2 regions of the Mycobacterium sp. Panama NTM2 genome follow, and region 2 is predicted to be linked to the other one. Evidence: riboswitches for the same ligand, from Rfam matches in the RefSeq annotation. Region 2 holds a riboswitch; the other holds the start of a gene.
The links. A riboswitch is a leader RNA that binds a small molecule or an ion and turns the genes downstream of it on or off. The one in region 2 is predicted to bind S-adenosylmethionine.
Positions count from the first base shown of each region.

Region 1: it holds a riboswitch for S-adenosylmethionine, as region 2 does, so the genes downstream of both, ACXYX3_RS04200 (hypothetical protein) here and ACXYX3_RS05955 (bifunctional o-acetylhomoserine/o-acetylserine sulfhydrylase) in region 2, are expected to answer to the same signal.

Region 1 covers NZ_CM135953.1:865,285-874,562, forward strand. Annotated here, with positions in the region: gene ACXYX3_RS04180 (metallophosphoesterase) at 280-1,284, opposite strand; gene ACXYX3_RS04185 (ADP-ribosylglycohydrolase family protein) at 1,310-2,752, opposite strand; gene ACXYX3_RS04190 (NUDIX hydrolase) at 2,824-3,468, shown strand; gene ACXYX3_RS04195 (hypothetical protein) at 3,501-3,908, opposite strand; gene ACXYX3_RS04200 (hypothetical protein) at 4,050-4,631, opposite strand; SAM riboswitch class IV at 4,664-4,775, opposite strand; gene ACXYX3_RS04205 (NERD domain-containing protein) at 4,875-6,530, shown strand; gene ACXYX3_RS04210 (hypothetical protein) at 6,628-7,488, shown strand; gene ACXYX3_RS04215 (IS110 family RNA-guided transposase) at 7,902-8,969, shown strand; gene ACXYX3_RS04220 (hypothetical protein) at 9,068-9,278, shown strand, end outside.
Region 2 covers NZ_CM135953.1:1,221,088-1,230,365, forward strand. Annotated here, with positions in the region: gene ACXYX3_RS05940 (fatty acid desaturase family protein) at 1-1,043, shown strand, start outside; gene ACXYX3_RS05945 (class I SAM-dependent methyltransferase) at 1,048-1,779, opposite strand; gene metX (homoserine O-acetyltransferase MetX) at 1,776-2,894, opposite strand; gene ACXYX3_RS05955 (bifunctional o-acetylhomoserine/o-acetylserine sulfhydrylase) at 2,900-4,246, opposite strand; SAM riboswitch class IV at 4,286-4,405, opposite strand; gene ACXYX3_RS05960 (alpha/beta fold hydrolase) at 4,449-5,279, opposite strand; gene ACXYX3_RS05965 (exodeoxyribonuclease III) at 5,341-6,210, shown strand; gene ACXYX3_RS05970 (lipase family protein) at 6,161-7,186, opposite strand; gene trpS (tryptophan--tRNA ligase) at 7,275-8,288, shown strand; gene yhjD (inner membrane protein YhjD) at 8,302-9,278, shown strand, end outside.

The sequences.
Region 1 (9,278 bases), 360 kb from region 2:
TTCAAGAACATCATCGCGGAACACAGAAACAACCAACGACGACTTGGGGATGAAGCGGAAATAGCCGCGGCTGTCTAGCATTCTGAGAATCGAGCGAGCCGTCCATCGGTCAGCCAAGGGGATGCTTTCGAGGGCTACCGCAGCGGCTCGAGCCGAAACCGAAGAAGCAACCTAGCCATCGCCAGCATCCTTCCCGCTCAGAAATTGAGTGGGTCCGCTCCCGCCCCAACAGGTCGCGCGAACTCCGTTCTTCAATAGAAAATCTGGTACTCGCGGAAATTAACCCGCGAATGCGAGGTAGTTCCCGATTGCTATCCGCTCCTCGCCCGACCACCGGTACGCGACCAGGGTCCCGCCCTTCACCGCGCTGAAGTCCACACACGCGGTGTAGTCGGTCCAGTCGAGACTGCGATCGGGGCGGCCCTGCCGCCAGTAGTGGCCATAGAACACCGGAACTTGACCGGTGTAGGTGTACGTGCGATCTTCGGCCGGGACCTCCAGCTCTGGTAGCGGGGGATACGGCTCGCCGGACATCGTGGTGAAATTGCCACCCATCTCCGCGAGATCACGCAGCGTGTGTCCGCCGCTATTCCACCACTGCATCCGGGCGCTTTTTCTCATGTGACCGTCCTTGTCCCGGTACGGCTCCTGATGGTGCGTGACCAAACTGATCTCCGGGCCCTTCAGCAGTGTCTCGACTGCCTCGTAGAGATCGTCCTTCGGATCGCTGGCCGCGACGAGATGCTCGACGTTCGCGAACGGCGCGCTGGAGCCGCACCGCTGATCGACTACCGCCATCGACTCCTCGTGCCAGCATGCATGCACCACACGGATACCACTCAAGTCGAGCCAGAGTGGCAGCGTCGCAAACCATTCCAGATATTCGTCGCGGTCCGCACCCGTCACCTGCTCGAGAAATGCCTTGTGTTGGCGGGTATTCTTCTCTGACCGCGTGTCGTCGGGGTCGTCGTGCGGACGCAGGAACTTCCCACTGCCCGTCGGCCACTCCGTGTGATAGGCCAGCGCATTGAACTCGTGGTTGCCCATGACGATCTGCGCGCTGCCCGCATCGACCATCTGCTTGACCAGCCGCAGCGTTTCCAACTGCTGCGTGCCGCGGTCGATCAGGTCACCGACGAAGATCGCCTGCCGGCGCTCATGTCGGCACTCACCACCCGTGCCCGATCGCCGATAGTCCATCGCGGCCAGCAGCTCCTCCAGCTGGTCGGCGCAACCGTGGACATCGCCGATGATGTCGTACCCCTCGCGGTCCGAAGCTGTCATCGTTCCCCCTTCTTCATCGTGAACATCAGAACTTCTCAGGCATCATGCGCCGCAACGCTTCCCGGAACTCACGATTCGGTGATGCCGACGGCAACACCTCCTGCACGGCCTGCAGCGCCTCGTCGGCCGAAACACCTTGCAGCCGTGCGCCGTAGAGCGCGCCGACGATGGGTGTGCGGCTGAGCGCTTCGACGCAATGCACCAGCACGGTTCGGCCGTCACCGCGGAATCGCTCGACCGTCTTCACCGCCTCCAGCAGCACGAACTCCAGGTGCGGGTTCTCATCGGCATCCGGCCGGTCGGCCAACCGCACCTCGACGTGCGGGATGTCGCGGCGCACGTCGTCGTCACCGATCCGGCACAGCGACACCGCCGCGTCGACGCCGTCGGGCAGATCCCACAGCGCGCCGATCCCGCCCAGCAGCACCTGACCGTCGAACGGGTGCGCCGCCAACGCGCCAGTCCGATATCCGGGATAGCGCGGATCGAACCGGTCCGGCATACCGCCCCGCGCGATCAACCGCGCCATCGTCGTCAGTTCCCGCGCCGACGCACCCGGCCAGCCGTGCAGCTGCGCGCGCCACTCCAGCGGAACCGCCGACGCCCCATGCGCGGCGCCCAGCAACCCGCCGGCGATCGCGGCGACGGTGTCGGTGTCGAAGCCCGCCCGTACCGCGGCGTCCAGCGCCAGGCGCAGATGATCGGCCCGGAACACACCCGACGGCGGATCGTCGGCGGGTACCGGCGTCGTCGCGATCGCCGACCACGCCGCCTGCAGTGCGGAGACCACCCAGCCGTTGTTCGGGAAGTCCGCCGGTCGCGACGCCTCGGCGATATCGAGCCGCTCCGCCCACACCCCGTGGTTCTTCGGGTCGAGGTGGCGCAGTCCGATGCGGACATCCAGCTCGCCCGTCAGGACAGCATGACGAATCGCGCTGCACCACAACACACATGCGTCACCCACCTCAGGGTCATAGTGTGTCAGCGCGCTGAGAGACCGAGCCGCCTGCACCAACGCGTCCTCATCGTCGAGATAGGCCAGCGCGACCGGCGCGGTCCGCATCAGCGATCCGTTGCCCGCGCTGCGACCGCTCTGACGGTGCAGGTGCTCCGCCGCGGCGCGCGCCCGCTCGGCGGTGATGACGTCACCGATCGTCGCCGACCGCAGCACCGACCCGGTCTGAATCCCGACGTCCTTCGCGCCCCGGGACCACCCGCGCCACCGCGCGACAATCGCGTCCTGGGCGGGCTCATCGCGCAGATCGGCGCCGGTCGCCGCGACCTCGGCGATGGCGAAAGCCATCGCGGTGTCATCGGTCCACTCGCCGGGCTCCCACGGACCCCCGCCGGCCATCACCACGTCGAGCGCCGGGCCGCGCGGCGGCTGGAATTCGTAGGGCGCGCCGAGCGCGTCACCCGCCGCCGTCGCCAGCAGCACGCCTTCGATGCGATCGTCTCGTGATGTCATGTCAGACCACCCCCGTCTCAGAATTAGAGCAATTCTGCGCTAATAAGGTCACTGTACGCTAAGCCCCTGACATGAACGCTTACCGAGACAGCAGCGGCCGGATGCTGACCGAATACCCCCGCCCGTCGGTGGCCGTCGACACCGCGGTGCTGACCCTCGATGAGCGTCTCGGGCTGGTCGTGCTGCAGGTGCGCCGGGAGAACCGCCGGGGGTGGGGCCTGCCGGGAACGTTCCTGCACGAGGGGGAGAGGCTCGCCGACGCGGTCGAGCGGTCACTGCGGGACAAGGCCAACGTGTCCGGCCTGCAACCGCGCCAGCTCCACGTCTTCGACGACCCCAACCGTGATGACCGCGGCTGGGTACTCTCCGTCGCGCACGTCGACGTCGTCCAACCGGACCGGTTGGAGAGCCGGTTCGCCGACGACACCCGCTTGATGCCGGTGAACGCCCCGGGTCGCCTGCCCTACGACCACGTCAGCATCATCGCGCGCGCCGTCGAGCACCTGCAGAGCCGCTACGCCCAGTGGCCCGATCCGGACCACCTCCTCGGCGAGGAGTTCACCATCCGCGACCTGTGGCTGGTGCACCAGCGCGTCGCCGGACGGGAACTGCAACGCGATTCGTTCCGGCGGGCGATGGAACCGCAGTTGGTCGCGACGGGTGCTGTGACCCGCGGCGGCCGAGGCCGACCAGCCGAGCTGTTCCGCCGGATGTAGCTCCCGCACTTCACGATTCGCGGGCGCGCTGCCTAGAAATTGCTCACGTACTGCGATCCGGAGGAGTGCGGGATGGCGTTGCGCGAGAGCCACTTCGGAACATCTTTGACTCCGATGCTTCCGTCCTGCACGCGCTGAGCGAACAGCTCGGCGGGGTCTGCGCCATTGTCTCCACCCAGCGCTTTCAGCAGGACGGCGATGTCGTCCGCCTCCACCCACTGAGCGTGGTGGTACTCGTCGACCGGCCAGTGACCGTCGTCATGTGTGCTCAGTTCGAAGAAGCCGTCATCGGGGCTGTAATAGGCGTAGACGGAGTAGTCGTCGCTCGTCCCCGTCACCGGATTGGACGTCGTTCCCGCGTGTAAGACAATCCCACGACCGAACGTGGGGACCGGACGCTTGCCGCTCGCGGCGTCGGTGGACTCATCGGCCTGCATCACGGCATCTCCTCGTGTTCGCTGCGTACGTCGTCGCGTGCGATCTGATTGACCTGCGCCCCGTCGTCGTTGTCGGTCATGGTCACCCCCGTTGATTGCATTGTCTGTGACAGAACGGTTCGTTCGGCGGATCGTTTTGCGCGGTCAGAGTGGCCTGACCGGGCCGAGCAGTCGGTCGAACGCATCCTGAGAGGCCGCTCGACTGGCGGGATGCTCCTGCGTCCAGACCGCCAGCGGGACATCCGCGAGAGGATTGAAGCGCGCAGCGAGCCTGGGGTACTCGGTGCGGCGCCAGTCGCGCAGGCGCGCATCGCCGCGGGCAAACTCCGTCAGACGCGCGACCTCCTCGCCGCGGATATGAGGCGGCGCGTCGGCGCGCACTCCCACGCCGTGCATCAGGCTGTGCCGACCGAGCCGGAACGGTGCGAACCCCCAGACCTCGGCGATCTCTGCGTTGACGGCCCGGCAGTTCTGGCAGGCCAGCCAGGCCCAGCGCGACGAGCCGCCGGCCGTGGCGCGGAAGCAGACGATGCACAGGTCGTGCTCGCGTGACACGTCGACGTCGTCCCAGCGCACGGGGTGGTCTTCGCAGCGGCAGGACTGCCAGCGCGGCTGCTCGCCTCGTCGTACGGGGCCTCGGATGCCGCCGCACGGGATGTGGACGGAGAGCACGTCGACGCGTCGGCGCACCGCAGCGTCGGTGGGAGTGATGTTGTGGTCGGGCATCTTTCGACCTTCTGGCGACGCCGCGTCCGGGCGTCCACCGCTTGCACGCCGGAGCGTGCCGGCTCTTCCCCTGGGGCACCGTGCGGTGTTGCGCGGTTGCCGGGACGACGGGCCAGGTACCCGAACAGTCGTCCGCTCGTGAGCTCCTTCAGTGTAGAGAAGGGGTGCGACACGAGAGCCGCGTCGCGACGTCGGTGTCTCACGCCCTCGCTACCATCGGAGCAACTCGAGGGGGAGCGACGCATGACCATCACCGTGTCCGAGACGCCACGGCTGGCCAACGGGGCCGAGCGCAAGGTGTGGCAGGCCCTCATCGATCAGCTCGAGCCCGGTGACCTCGTGATCCCGGGCAAGCGCGTCACCGACCACCTCAAGGACCACGAGGTCGACTTCCTCGTCGCGATCGAAGGCGCGGGCATCGTGTGCGTCGAGGTCAAAGGCGGCGAGGTGTGGCACGACGGGGAGACATGGCGGCAGCGGCGCGGCGGTCACGACCACAAGATCAACCCCGTGCGCCAGGCACGCGAGGCGTGCTACGCGCTGCGTGACTTCATCGAGAAGGACCCGCTGTGGACCCAGGAGCGGCTGCGCTGGGATCACGTCGTCGTGCTGCCCAACACTGACCTGCCTGAGGCCTTCGCGCTGCCCGACTGTCCGCGCTGGAAGGTGATCGACCGCACCGACCTGCCCGACATCGGCGCCAAACTGCGCCACATCCTCGTCAGTCAGGAGCTCGATCGGCCTCTGCTCACCCGCGACGGTATAGCCGAACTCGCCGACGCACTCAGCGGCCGCGGCCTGCCACAACGCAGCGTCGTGGCCCGGGCTCTCGAAAACGAGGACGCCGCAGACATTCTCACCGAGCATCAGTCGGTCATCCTCGATGCGATCAAGCTGCTGAATCGGGTGGAGATCCGCGGTGGTGCCGGCAGCGGCAAGACTTTCCTGGCGATGGAGCAGGCGCGCCGGCTCACCCGCAACGGGCAGCGCGTCGCGCTCGTCTGCTACTCCCACGGACTCGCGTCGTATCTGGAGCGCATCACCGGCGCCTGGAACCGGCGCCAACAACCCGCCTACGTGGGTGAGTTCCACGACCTGGGAAAGAAGTGGGGTGCACCGGAAGGCCCCGACGAATCGCTGCGCACCGAGGAGACCGTCCAGTTCTGGGAGCATGACCTGCCGCGCCAGATGGCCGAATTGGCAGCACAACTCGAGCCCGGGCACCGGTTCGACGCGATCGTTGTCGACGAGGCGCAAGACTTCGCCGACGCCTGGTGGGATCCGCTGCTGGCGGCGCTGAAGGACGACGAGACCGGCGGCATCTACGTCTTCACCGACGAGGGGCAGCGCGTCTTCGACCGGCACGGGTCGCCGCCGGTGCCGCTCGTGCCGCTGATCCTCGATCACAACCTGCGCAACACCCGGCAGATCGCCAATGCGTTCCAGCCCCTGGTCGATCACCCGATGCGGTTTCTGGGTGGGGAGGGCCCGGCAGTCAAGTACGTGCCCTGCTCGCGTGATGACGCGATGGACGCCGGCGACGACGAAGTCGACGCACTGCTCGACGAGGGGTGGCGACCCGAGGACGTCGCCCTGCTCACGACCGGCAGCCGCCACCCCGAGCAGCGCGAACGCCAAGCCGCCGGCAGCGCTGCCTACTGGGATAGCTTCTGGGACGCCGATCAGGTCTTCTACGGACACGTCCTCGGGTTCAAAGGTCTGGAGCGGCGCGCCGTCGTGCTCGTCGTCAACGAGGAGTCGGCGTTCGAGCGCTCCCGGGAACGCCTCTACGTCGGATTGTCCCGCGCGCGTGACCAACTCGTCGTGTGCGGCGACCCCGAGTTCCTGCGGGCGGTCGGCGGACCGGATCTGGCGCGGAGGCTGAACATCCCGGCCTAGCGCCGGCATGTGAGTCCGGGCGGTGAGGCTCGATCGTTGGGTGTGCGGCAACCTTCAGCGGTCCGAAAATGTCGGACCCTCAAGGGACAATGGACAGATGCCGCAAACGATTCATCACCGTCTGCACATCCTCGAAGCCGCCGATTGGAAGGCCGGCATCATCACGCTGCTCGCGCCCGGATCGCCCTATCGGCCGTGGCGCTACGCATTCGGTGATGCGCGGCCGGGCGACTACGCCTTGGTGATTCTCGGGACCGACCCTCAGTCGGTGTTGACTGTCCTTGCGCGCGTCGGTGATGACGCCACTATCGGGGGAGCGCTGCTGGACGTCACCCGTTGTCGTGCGGACCTGCTCGAGTTGGCCACGCTGGCATCGACACTCGACCTGGGGAATGAAGCCTTCACCAAGTGGCGTCTGGATGACGACGTCGCCGAACGAGTCATCCTCGCGGTGCACGAGACGCCCGTCTGGGGCGACCCGTACCACCGCTACGGCCACTCCTCGCTGGCGGCGGCACGCAACCTGCTGTTGTTCAACGGATGCTGCGAGATCTGCAACAGGGCAGTCGATCTGGCCGCTGCAGATGCGGCCGACGCGGTCCACATTCACACCGCGGAGGTATCGAGGCGTCCGGATCCCCCGTCGCCCATCAGAAGTTCTGACGAGGACGACTCTCCAAGATCAGGATTCGCTCAATTGCGCACGACCGCCGAGGACTGGCCGACTGTGATGTGTGGCGACTGTCGAGTCGACATGCGCAGCGCGGGATTCACGAGCGCTTTGAATTTCGCATTGTCCAGACATCCACGATGTCCACGTTGCGATGCCCAGCGTAGTCGCGCAATCGTCTACGGGATGCCGGCGAATCCCGAGTCGTGGGCGCCCTGGCTGGCGATGGGAGGGTGCTGTCCGGGTCCGGAGAAGTGGACGTGCGAAATGTGCGATCACCGGTGGTGACGGGCTTGCAGACCTCATGACCATTGCAGTTCGCAAGCACGTCGCAGGTTCGGCAGTCCGGTCGCCCACGGCGTCCGCATAAGTGCCATCAGCACGACTGAGCCAGGGGCTTTGGCCTCTGCGCCGGTTCCTCTGGCCAGGAGTCGCGCAATCGGCGCCTCTTCCGTGACCGCTCGGACTCTCGGGGCGGTCTAGCCTGGTCTCAGTGTCAGGGTGAGGGCACCGCTTCGTGCGGTGGTTGGATCCTTCACATCTGGTGTCTGGCTCATAGCCTGGGTGCCGCCTTCGGGTTGGCGTGCATTCGTTTTGCCGGCATCAGGTGTGAAGGACCGGCCGGCGTGACTTGATAGGAGCGTGGCACCGCCCCCACTGAGGTATGTCCGCCGACCGGCCCAACCGTCACCTCACCGTGAATGGAGGCAACCACCATGGTTGTTGTTGGAGCCGATGTACACAAGCGCACACACACCTTCGTCGCCGTCGACGACGCCGGCCGCAAGCTCGCCGAAAAGACCGTCACCGCGGTCACGGCCGGGCATGCCGAGGCGGTGATGTGGGCCCGCGAACACTTCGGCAGTGATGTCGTGTGGGCGATCGAGGACTGTCGGCACCTGTCGGCGCGCCTGGAACGCGACCTGCTGGGTTTGGGTCAGAAGGTGGTGCGAGTGCCGCCGAAGTTGATGGCCCAGACCCGGGCCTCGGCACGTACCCGGGGTAAGTCCGATCCGATCGACGCGCTCGCGGTCGCTCGTGGTTTTCTTCGCGAGCCGGACCTGCCGGTCGCTTCTCATGACAAGGTCTCCCGCGAACGCAAGCTGTTGGTCGATCGCCGAGAAGTGCTTGTCGCCCAACGCACGGCGACGATCAACCGGTTGTTGTGGCGGGTTCATGAGCTCGACCCCGAGCGCGCCCCGAAGCCGCGGTCGCTGGATCTGGCCAAACATCGTCGCCTCCTCGGCGACTGGCTAGACACCCAGACCGGGATCGTGGCCGAACTGGCCCGCGACGAACTGGCCGACATCACCGGTCTCACCGAGACCATCAACGCCTTGGCCACCCGCATCGGTGCACGCGTGCGCCTCGTGGCGCCGGTGTTGTTGGCGATGCCGGGCTGCGGGGAGCTGACCGCGGCCAAACTCGTCGGTGAGACCGCCGGGGTGACACGATTCAAAAGCGAGGCGGCCTTCGCCAGTCACGCCGGCGTCGCACCGGTACCGGTGTGGTCAGGCAACACCCGCGGCCGCGTCCGGATGACACGGTCGGGCAACCGGCAACTCAACGCCGCACTGCACCGCATCGCGGTCACCCAGATCCGCCTCGATGGACTTGGACAGACCTACTACCGGCACCGACTCGCCGAGGGCGACTCCACCCCCGAAGCCCTGCGCTGCCTCAAACGCCGCCTGGCCCGCGTCGTCTACAACCACCTCCACACCGACCACAACAATCGCCAAACCGCTTGCCAATCAGCAGCGGCTTGACATAGGAGAAACGAATGGGGTTGTTCAGTCACCAGGAAGTTCGAGACCCGGCCGACGACGGTAGTAGTGGCGGTGTCCAAAGGGTCCGGGCTGCTGACGTGGACGCATTCAGCGTCGAAGATCCCGTGGTCGTGGGTCCGGGGCCGCCGCCCGAGGACGGATCGTGTGGGCAGTACGCGGTGCAGTTCCACGTGACGACATCCATGCTCGTCGGTTTAAAACGCATTGCTGATCGGCAGGGGGTTACGGTACCGGAGGTATGCCGTCAGGTGATCGGCGTCTTCGTTGCCCAGCAGGAAGGCGAGTTGT
Region 2 (9,278 bases):
CGGCCGGTGGGCGGATCGCGTTGTTCGCGAGCAGCAGCCGGATCGCAAGGGTGGCCGGCACCGCGATGTTGGCCTCGGCCAAGATCATCGAGAACATGGAGTTGGGCCACAACGTCATCCACGGCCAGTGGGATTGGATGAACGACCCCGAGATCCACTCCACCGAGTGGGAGTGGGACACCACGTGCCCGTCGTCGCAGTGGAAGTACTCGCACAACTTCGTCCACCACAAGTACACCAACGTCGTCGGTCTGGACAGCGACGTCGGCTACGGCATCATGCGGGTGACCCGTGACGAACCGTGGGAACGGTGGATGATCGGCAACCCGATCTACAACCTGCTGCTCGGCACGTTCTTCGAATGGGGGGTGGCGGCACACCACATCGAGGTCGACAAGATCCGCAAGAAGGAGAAGACCTGGGCCGAGGCGCGCAAGGACATGCGGGTCATGGGCCGCAAGATCGCCAAACAGGTGGGCAAGGACTACATCATCTTCCCGGCGCTGACCGGGACCAACTGGAAGCACACCCTGAAGTGCAACGCGGTGGCGAACTTCATCCGTAACTACTGGGCCTACATGGTGATCTTCTGCGGCCACTTCCCGGACGGCGCAGAGAAATTCACCGTCGAGGAGTTCGAGAACGAGACCCGCGGCGAATGGTATCTGCGACAGATGTTGGGGTCGGCCAACTTCCACGCCGGTCCGATCATGGCGTTCATGAGCGGCAACCTGTGCTATCAGATCGAGCACCACCTGTTCCCGGACCTGCCGAGCAACCGCTACGCCGAGATGAGCGTCCGCATCCGAGAGCTCTGCGAGAAGTACGACCTGCCCTACACCACCGGGCCGCTGCTGCGGCAGTACTGGCAGTCGTTCTGGACCATCCTGAAGCTCGCGCTGCCGGACAAGTACTTGAAGGCCCCCAGCGATGACGCCCCGGAGACGGCGTCGGAGCGGCGCTTCGGGCGGGTCGAGCCCACCCCGGGGACGCCGAAGCGCGGGCTGCGCACCGCGCTTCGGGAGCGCACCAGGGCGGCGTGAGGCCTCAGGATAGGGTGGCGCGCACGCACACCGTCACATACGGCAGCGCGAGGCCGGTGGAGTTCGCCAGTGCGGGGTGGGTGGCGAGCAGGTCGCGCACCCGGTCCAGGGTGCGGGTGCGCACCTGTTCGGGCGAGGTGATGCAGTAGCTGCGGGAGGCCACCAGGTCGATCAGCGCTTGCGGTGTCAGATAACTGGTCCACTCGACCTGATGCCGTGACACGTCGGTGAACGGGTCGGGCAGCGCGACGGTCTGGCTGAACGGATCGACCTCGTGGCCGATGATCTGGCCGAGATCCTTGACCCAGCCCAGCCTTTCGTCGCGGTTGTTCCAGACCAGGCCCAGTCGGCCGCCGGGCCGGAGCACCCGTGCGACCTCCTCGATCGCCTGCGCCGGGTCGAACCAGTGCCATGCCTGGGCGACGAGCACGGCGTCGACGCTGTTGTCCGGCAGGGGGATCTCCTCGGCTGTCCCGAGCAGGGCGGGGGTGTCGGGCAGTGAGGTGCGCAGCAGCTCGAGCATCTCCGGGATCGGGTCGACGGCGACGACGTCGAGGCCGCGTTCGACCAGCCGGGTGGTCAACTTGCCGGTGCCCGCGCCGAGATCGAGCACGGTGTGGGCGTTTTCGGGAAGCAGCCATTCGATGGCCTCCGGCGGATACGATGGGCGGCCCCGCTCGTAGGCGGCGGCTTCGGCGCCGAAGGACAGCGACCGTTGCGGTGCTGAACCGCTCACCGGCCGGCCAACTCCAGGGTGCGCCGGATCAGCTTTCCCACCGCGTCGGTCTCCACCAGGAACCCGTCGTGCCCGAAGTCCGAATCGACCACGTCGAGTCCGTCGCAGCCCGGCAGCAGATCCGCCAATTCCTGTTGCAGCCGAAGGGGATACAGCCGGTCGGAAGTGATACCGCCCACCACGGTGGGCACCGGGCATCCCCTCAGCGCGGCAGCCACGCCTCCGCGGCCACGACCGATGTCATGGCTGGACAGCGCGTCGGTCAACGCCACGTAGGTGCCGGCATCGAAGCGCGACACCAGCTTTCGGCCCTGGTACTCCAGGTAGCTCTGCACCGAGTAGCGGCCGCCCGCGGTGGGGTCTTCCCCCGGCTGTGCGGTATTGCCGAATCGCTCGTCGAGTTCGGCTTCGCCGCGATAGGTCAGGTGGGCGAACCGGCGGGCGATCTCCATCCCGGTGTCGGGGGAGTGGCCGGTGTCGTGGTAATCGCCGTTGCACCAGTGGGGATCTGAGGTGATCGCGGCGACCTGCGTGCTCTGCGTCCCGATCTGGTCGGCGGTGGCGCGTGCTCCTACCGCGAGCACCAGCGCCGCGCGGACGTTGTCCGGGTGGGAGACGATCCATTCCAGCGCCCGGGCGCCACCCATGGAACCGCCGATCACGGCGGCCACCTCGGTGATGCCGAGTCGTTCGAGGACCGCGACGTCGGCGGCGACCTGGTCGCGCACCGTCGTCGCCGGGAACCTCGAACCCCAGGCTTTGCCGTCGGGCGCGACGCTGCTCGGTCCTGTCGAACCGCGGCAGCCGCCCAGCACGTTCGTCGAGATCGCGCACCAGCGGTCGGTGTCGATCGGGGCGCCCGGGCCGGCCACTCCGTCCCACCACCCCGGAGTCGGGTGGTCGGGTCCGGCGGGCCCGGTGATGTGCGAATCGCCGGTCAGGGCGTGCAGCACCACCACGACGTTGTCGCGCTCAGGTGACAGCTCACCCCAGCGCTGCACCGCGATCGACACGTCGTCGAGCACGGCGCCGGATTCCAGCGTGAGCGATCCGATGTCGACGATGCCGATCTCGCCTTCGGGCGGCAGCGCCACGCGATCGTTCACCACGTCCATGACGGTCACGGCTGCACCTCGAGCAGTTGCGCATCGGCGGTTCCACCGGCGCGCTGCGCCGCGGCGAAGCCCTGCTCGAGATCGGCCAGGATGTCGTCGATGCCCTCGATCCCCACCGCCAGGCGCACCAGTCCCGGGGTGACGCCGGTGGCGAGCTGCTCCTCGGCCGAGAGCTGCTGGTGGGTGGTCGAGGCGGGGTGGATCACCAGCGAGCGCACGTCACCGATGTTGGCGACGTGGCTGTGCAGTGTCAGCGCGTCGACGAATGCCTTGCCCGCGGGCACCCCGCCGGCCAGCTCGAAGGCGAGGACCGCGCCGGTTCCCTTAGGCGCCAGCTTCTTTCCCGTCTCGTACCACGGCGAGCTCGGTAGGCCGGCGTAATTGACCGAGATCACGCCCTCGTGACCGGCCAGGTACTCGGCCACCCGCTGGGCGTTGGCGACGTGGCGCTCCATGCGCAGGCTCAAGGTTTCCAGGCCTTGGGCGACCAGGAACGCGTTGAACGGCGATGCGGCAGAACCCAAGTCGCGCAGCAGCTGGACGCGGGCTTTCAGCGCGAACGCGGGCGCGCCGAGTTCGGCGAACACCACGCCGTGATAGCTCGGGTCGGGTTCGGTGAATCCGGGGAAGCGCCCGTTGGTCCAGTCGAAGGTGCCGCCGTCGACGATCACGCCGGCGATCGCGGTGCCGTGCCCACCGAGGTACTTCGTCGCCGAATGCACGACGATGTCGGCCCCGTGGCTGATCGGCTGGATCAGATACGGCGTGGCGATCGTGTTGTCCACGATCAGCGGTACCCCGGCGTCGTGCGCCACCGCGGCGACGGTCGGAATGTCGAGGACGTCGATCTGCGGATTCGAGATCGTCTCGGCGAAGAACGCTTTCGTGTTGGGACGCACCGCGGCCCGCCACGACTCGGGGTCGTCGGGATTGTCGACGAAGCTGACCTCGATGCCCAGTTTGGGCAGGGAGTAGTGGAAGAGGTTGTAGGTGCCGCCGTAAAGCCGTGGGCTGGAAACGATGTGGTCGCCGTGCTGGGCGATGTTGAGGATCGCGAACGTCTCGGCGGCCTGCCCGGAGGACACGAACAGTGCCGCGACGCCGCCCTCGAGTGCGGCGATGCGCTGCTCGACGACGTCCTGGGTGGGGTTCATGATGCGGGTGTAGATGTTGCCCGGTTCGACGAGCCCGAACAGCGCTGCGGCGTGGTCGGTGTCGCGGAACGCGTAACTGGTGGTCTGGTAGATCGGCAGTGCCCGGGCGCCCGTGGCGGTATCCGGTGCCTGGCCGGCGTGCACCTGCTTGGTCTCGAAAGCCCAGTTGGCGGTGGGATCGGGGTTGTCGAGGCTCATCGACGTCTCCTCCATGAACGGGGGGCCCGTTTCACGGCGGACCCGCGCTTGCCTTATAGCCGTTGTCGGCTACTCAACCTGGTCGTCTCCCGGGGCACCCCACCGCGGTTGGAGGGTTGCCGGCCAGCAAGCCGGGGCTTGACGCTGGCACTCATGACCGCCACGAAGAATAACGCACCCGGCGGATCGGGTGCCACCGGGTTCAGCTGATGGCGCGCTGCGGGCCGGTCTGTTCGTCGAGGAACTCCCGGATCACCTCGGCGATGCGCTGGGGTGCCTCGAACATCGGGATGTGGCCCACGCCGTCGAGTGTGGTGAACCGCGTCGACTCGGGCAGGTGCTTGCGGAAGTGGGCGGTGAACCGCGGGTGGGGCAGTACCCGGTCCTTCTCGCACACCACCAGATAGGTGGGTGTCGAGGTGTCGGCGAGTTCCATCAACCCCGGCATCAGCAGGGCTTTGACCAGCAGCTGGTAGTAGGCCGGGCAGTGTCGGACGTCATCGATGATCTCGAGGATGTCGTCGTCGGTGATGCCGTCGGGGCGGGCGCTGACCGGCACGCTGGTGAGGAACCGCGCGCCGGGCACGCGGGCTGCCCGCGCTCCGAGCAACTTGGCCACCACCCAGACGGGCATCCCCATCACGAACTTGAACACGATCTCGTATTTGGCCGGCGTCCACCGGTGCCAGCCGCCGGCCGGGGCGATACCGACCAGGGAGCGCGCCCGGTTGCGGCGTTCCAGCTCGAAGGCCACCCAGCCCCCGAGGGAGTTGCCCACGATGTGGGCGGTGTCCCAGCCGAGGCGGTCGAGGTGGCGCTCGACGTCGTCGGCGAGGGTGCCGCTGTCGAGCAGCCAGGAGCGGTTGGGGCTGCCGCCGTGGTGGCCCGCCATCGTCGGCGCGTACACCTCGTAGCGGCCGGTGTCGGCGAGCGCCGGCGCGACGTCCTTCCACACGTTGTTCGACATCATGAACGGGTGCAGCAGCAACACCGGCTCTCCGGAGCCGAGGTGGATCGGCGCGCGTGGGCTCATAGCGCCCGACCCTAAGGTGATACCGGCGGTACCGCAAGAATGCCCGCTAGGGTCGACGGCCGTGACGAGCTCCCTCACGATCAGCACCGTCAACGTCAACGGCGTCCGCGCAGCGATCAAGCAGCGTTCGGAGGACAACCGCGGCCTGCTGGCCTGGTTCGCGCAGACCACCGCGGACGTGGTGTGCCTGCAGGAGACCCGCGCCGATGACGAGCAGGTGGCCGAGGCGCTGGCGCCGGTGCTCGCCGACGGCTGGCACCTGGCCTCTGCCGCGCCCCACGTCAAGGGCCGCAACGGGGTCGCGGTGGTGTCCCGCACGCCCCACGATGATGTCCGGATCGGTTGTGGCGCAGTGGAATTCGCCGCGCATGGTCGCTACCTCGAGGTGGACACCGGTGGTGTCACGGTGGGCAGCGTGTACTTCCCGACCGGGGAGGCCGACACCGAACGGCAGCGGGAGAAGGAACGCTTCATGGCCGCGGTGGCCGAGCGGATGGCAATTCTGCGCGCCGACGGCCGTGACGCGGTGCTCTGCGGTGACTGGAACATCGCCCACACCGAGAACGACATCAAGAATTGGAAGGGCAACGTCAAGAAGGCCGGCTTCCTGCCCGAGGAGCGGCAGTGGCTGACCGACCTGCTGGCCACCGGATGGGTGGACGTGGTGCGGGTGGCGCATCCGGAGCAACCTGGGCCCTATGCGTGGTGGTCCTGGCGCGGCAAGGCCTTCGACAACGACGCCGGCTGGCGCATCGACTACCAGCTGGCCACGGCGGGGTTGGCGGCGCGGGTGGCCGCGGTGCGCACGGAACGCCCCGCTGCGTATGCGCTGCGCTGGTCCGATCACTGCCCGGTGACGGTCACCTACGCGTCATTTCGGCTCAGCAGCCGACGCGGGTGGGGGTCGCCAGCGCGCCATCGGCGTCGTTGATGGCTCCGCGCACCACATCGAACACCCGCGGGTCCCACGTCAGCCCCGTCTCCCACGGCAACCCGACCGAATCGGAGACGAAGATGCTGTGGGTGTCGTCGAAGGACACGCAGCGGCGGTGGGGCAGTACGCGGTCGCTGACGTCGGTGGCCAGCGCGCTGCGGGTGGCGACGATCCCGTCGTTGGGCCACACCATCGGGTTGACCGGAGCCGGGTGGGTGAAGCGAGTGCCACCGATCACGACGACGGGGATCCGGTCCAGCACGCCTGCCTGGTACTCGTTCCACCCGCGTGGACCCATCAAGTAGCCCTGGTTGACCTCGCGCCCCGAACCGGTCTGCAGCCGCGTCACCTCGGCGGCCATCGCCAGCGACGCCTTCTCGCAGTAGGCGTCGCCCGCGCAGTCCGACAACGGGGTGATGCCGTTGGCGTAGTCGGACAGAAACGATCCCTCCCACGGTGTGCCCAGCGTGGTCAGCGAGCGGATGCGGATCGGCGAGCCGAGGCTCTGCAGCACCCGGAACGCCGCCCGCGAATAGAGCCCGCCCATCGAGTGGCCGACGACGTCGACGACGTCGACACCGCGCGTGTCGTGCAGGTAGCTGAGGAAGCGGGCGAGGTGTTCGCCCGCCAGATCGATCGACGCCGTGGAATCGACGGTCATGATGTCGGGCAGGGTGATCGGGCAATCTCCGAACGCGCCGAAACCGCCCTGGTCGGTGACGGGTCCGCGGCCCGCCATGGCCGGCGACGTGTACACGGTGTGGCCCGCGGCGAGCAGGTTCTCTCGCAGTGCGGTGTCGGTGTTGCCGGCGGCCAGACCGGACCGGCATGCGTCGTCTCCGGTGGTGAACGGGCTGACCGCATCACCGCCGGAGACGATGACGACGGCGCGACCGGGTGCGGCGTGCGCGGGGCCGGCACCCATGAACGTCGCGATGACGAGCAGGACAAGGACTGACGCCGATCGCCGCATGCGAACCCCCTCGGTTGCGCGCATGCTACCCAGGACCGGTCGACCGCCGGACGAAACCGCGACGGCGCGTGAAAAACTGGACCTCACCATGAGCACTTCAGCCAAGCCCGTCGTCTTCTCGGGCGCGCAACCGACGTCGGACTCTCTGCATCTGGGCAACGCGCTCGGCGCGGTCGCCCAGTGGGTCGGTCTGCAGGACGGTCACGACGCCTACTTCTGCGTCGTGGATCTGCACGCGATCACGCTGGCCCAGGACCCCGCGACGTTGCGCCGGCGCACACTGGCCACCGCCGCGCAGTACCTGGCCCTGGGCGTCGACCCGGCCCGCGCCACCGTGTTCGTCCAGAGCCATGTGCCCGAGCACAGCGAATTGGCTTGGGTGCTGGGCTGTTTCACCGGTTTCGGGCAGGCCTCACGGATGACCCAGTTCAAGGACAAGTCGGCCAAGCACGGCGCGGACGCGCAGACCGTCGGCCTGTTCACCTATCCGATCCTGATGGCCGCCGACGTGCTGCTCTACGACACCGAGCTGGTTCCGGTCGGCGAGGATCAGCGCCAGCACCTCGAGCTGGCCCGCGATGTCGCGCAGCGCTTCAACACGCGCTTCCCCGACACGTTCGTCGTTCCCGAACCGATGATCCCCACGGCGACCGCGAAGATCTACGACCTGGCGGAGCCGACCGCCAAGATGAGCAAGTCCGCGGCCACCGATGCCGGGCTGATCAGCCTGCTCGACGACCCGGCGCGCACGGCCAAGAAGATCCGGTCCGCGGTCACCGACAGCGAGCGCGAGATCCGTTTCGATCGCGACGCCAAGCCGGGAGTCTCGAATCTGCTGACCATCCAGTCGGCGGTGACGGGCACCGCGATCGACACCTTGGTGGCGGGCTACGCCGGCCGCGGCTACGGCGATCTGAAGAAGGAGACGGCCGACGCCGTCGTCGAGTTCGTCACCCCCATCAAGGCGCGGGTCGACGAGTACCTCGCCGATCCTGCGGAACTGGAGAACGTGCTGGCCGCCGGCGCGCAGCGGGCGCGTGAAGTGTCTGGCAAGACGGTGGCCCGGGTATATGACAGGTTGGGGTTCCTCGCACCGCGATAACGGGAGGCTGACGATGACGGCGCCGGACGGCTCGGGATCCCCGGACGAAGCGCAGGACGAGCCCGGGTTCCTGGACCGGCTACGGGCGCGAATGCCGTGGTTCGACCACGTGATGCGGGCCCAGCAGCGTTACAACGACAGCAAAGGCGACTTCTACGCCGCCGGCATCACCTACTTCACGATCTTCGCGCTGTTCCCGTTGCTGATGGTCGGGTTCGCGATCGGCGGGTTCGTGCTCGCCTACCAGCCGCAGCTGCTCGACCAGCTCAAGGCCAAGATCGCCACGGCCGTCAGCGGAGACCTCGGCCAGCAGGTCGTGCAGTTGATGGACTCGGCGATCGAGTCCCGGGGCACCGTCGGCGTCATCGGGCTCGCGACCGCCGCGTGGGCGGGCCTCGGCTGGATGGCCAACCTGCGCGAGGCGCTCAGCCAGATGTGGGGTCTCTACCGCGAGGAGCAGCCGGGTTTTCTCAAGACCAAGCTCTCCGACCTGCTGGCGTTGCTGTCGACGTTCGCCGCGATCGTGGTGACGGTGGCGCTGTCGGCGCTGGGCAGTTCCTCGCTGATGGGCAACGTGCTCGACTGGCTGGGTCTTGCCGATTCGACCCTGGCCAGTGTGCTGCTGCGGGTCGCTGCGATCGCGGTGTCGATCGGGGTGTCGTGGTTGCTGTTCACGTGGATGATCTCTCGGCTGCCGCGGGAGTCGGCGAGTTTCCGCAGCAGCGTGCGCGCGGGTCTGCTGGCCGCGGTCGCGTTCGAGGTGTTCAAGCTGGTGGCGTCGATCTACCTGAAGTCAGTGTTGACGGGGCCGGCGGGCGCCACGTTCGGCCCCGTCCTGGGGTTGATGGTGTTCGCCTACATCACCGCGCGGTTGATCCTGTTCGCTACGGCGTGGGCGGCGACGATGCCGGAGAACGCGGTGGAGGCGCCCATCCCGGCGCCGGGTCCGGCCGTCATCCGCAACCGCATCGTCACCCGGCCCGGGCTTGC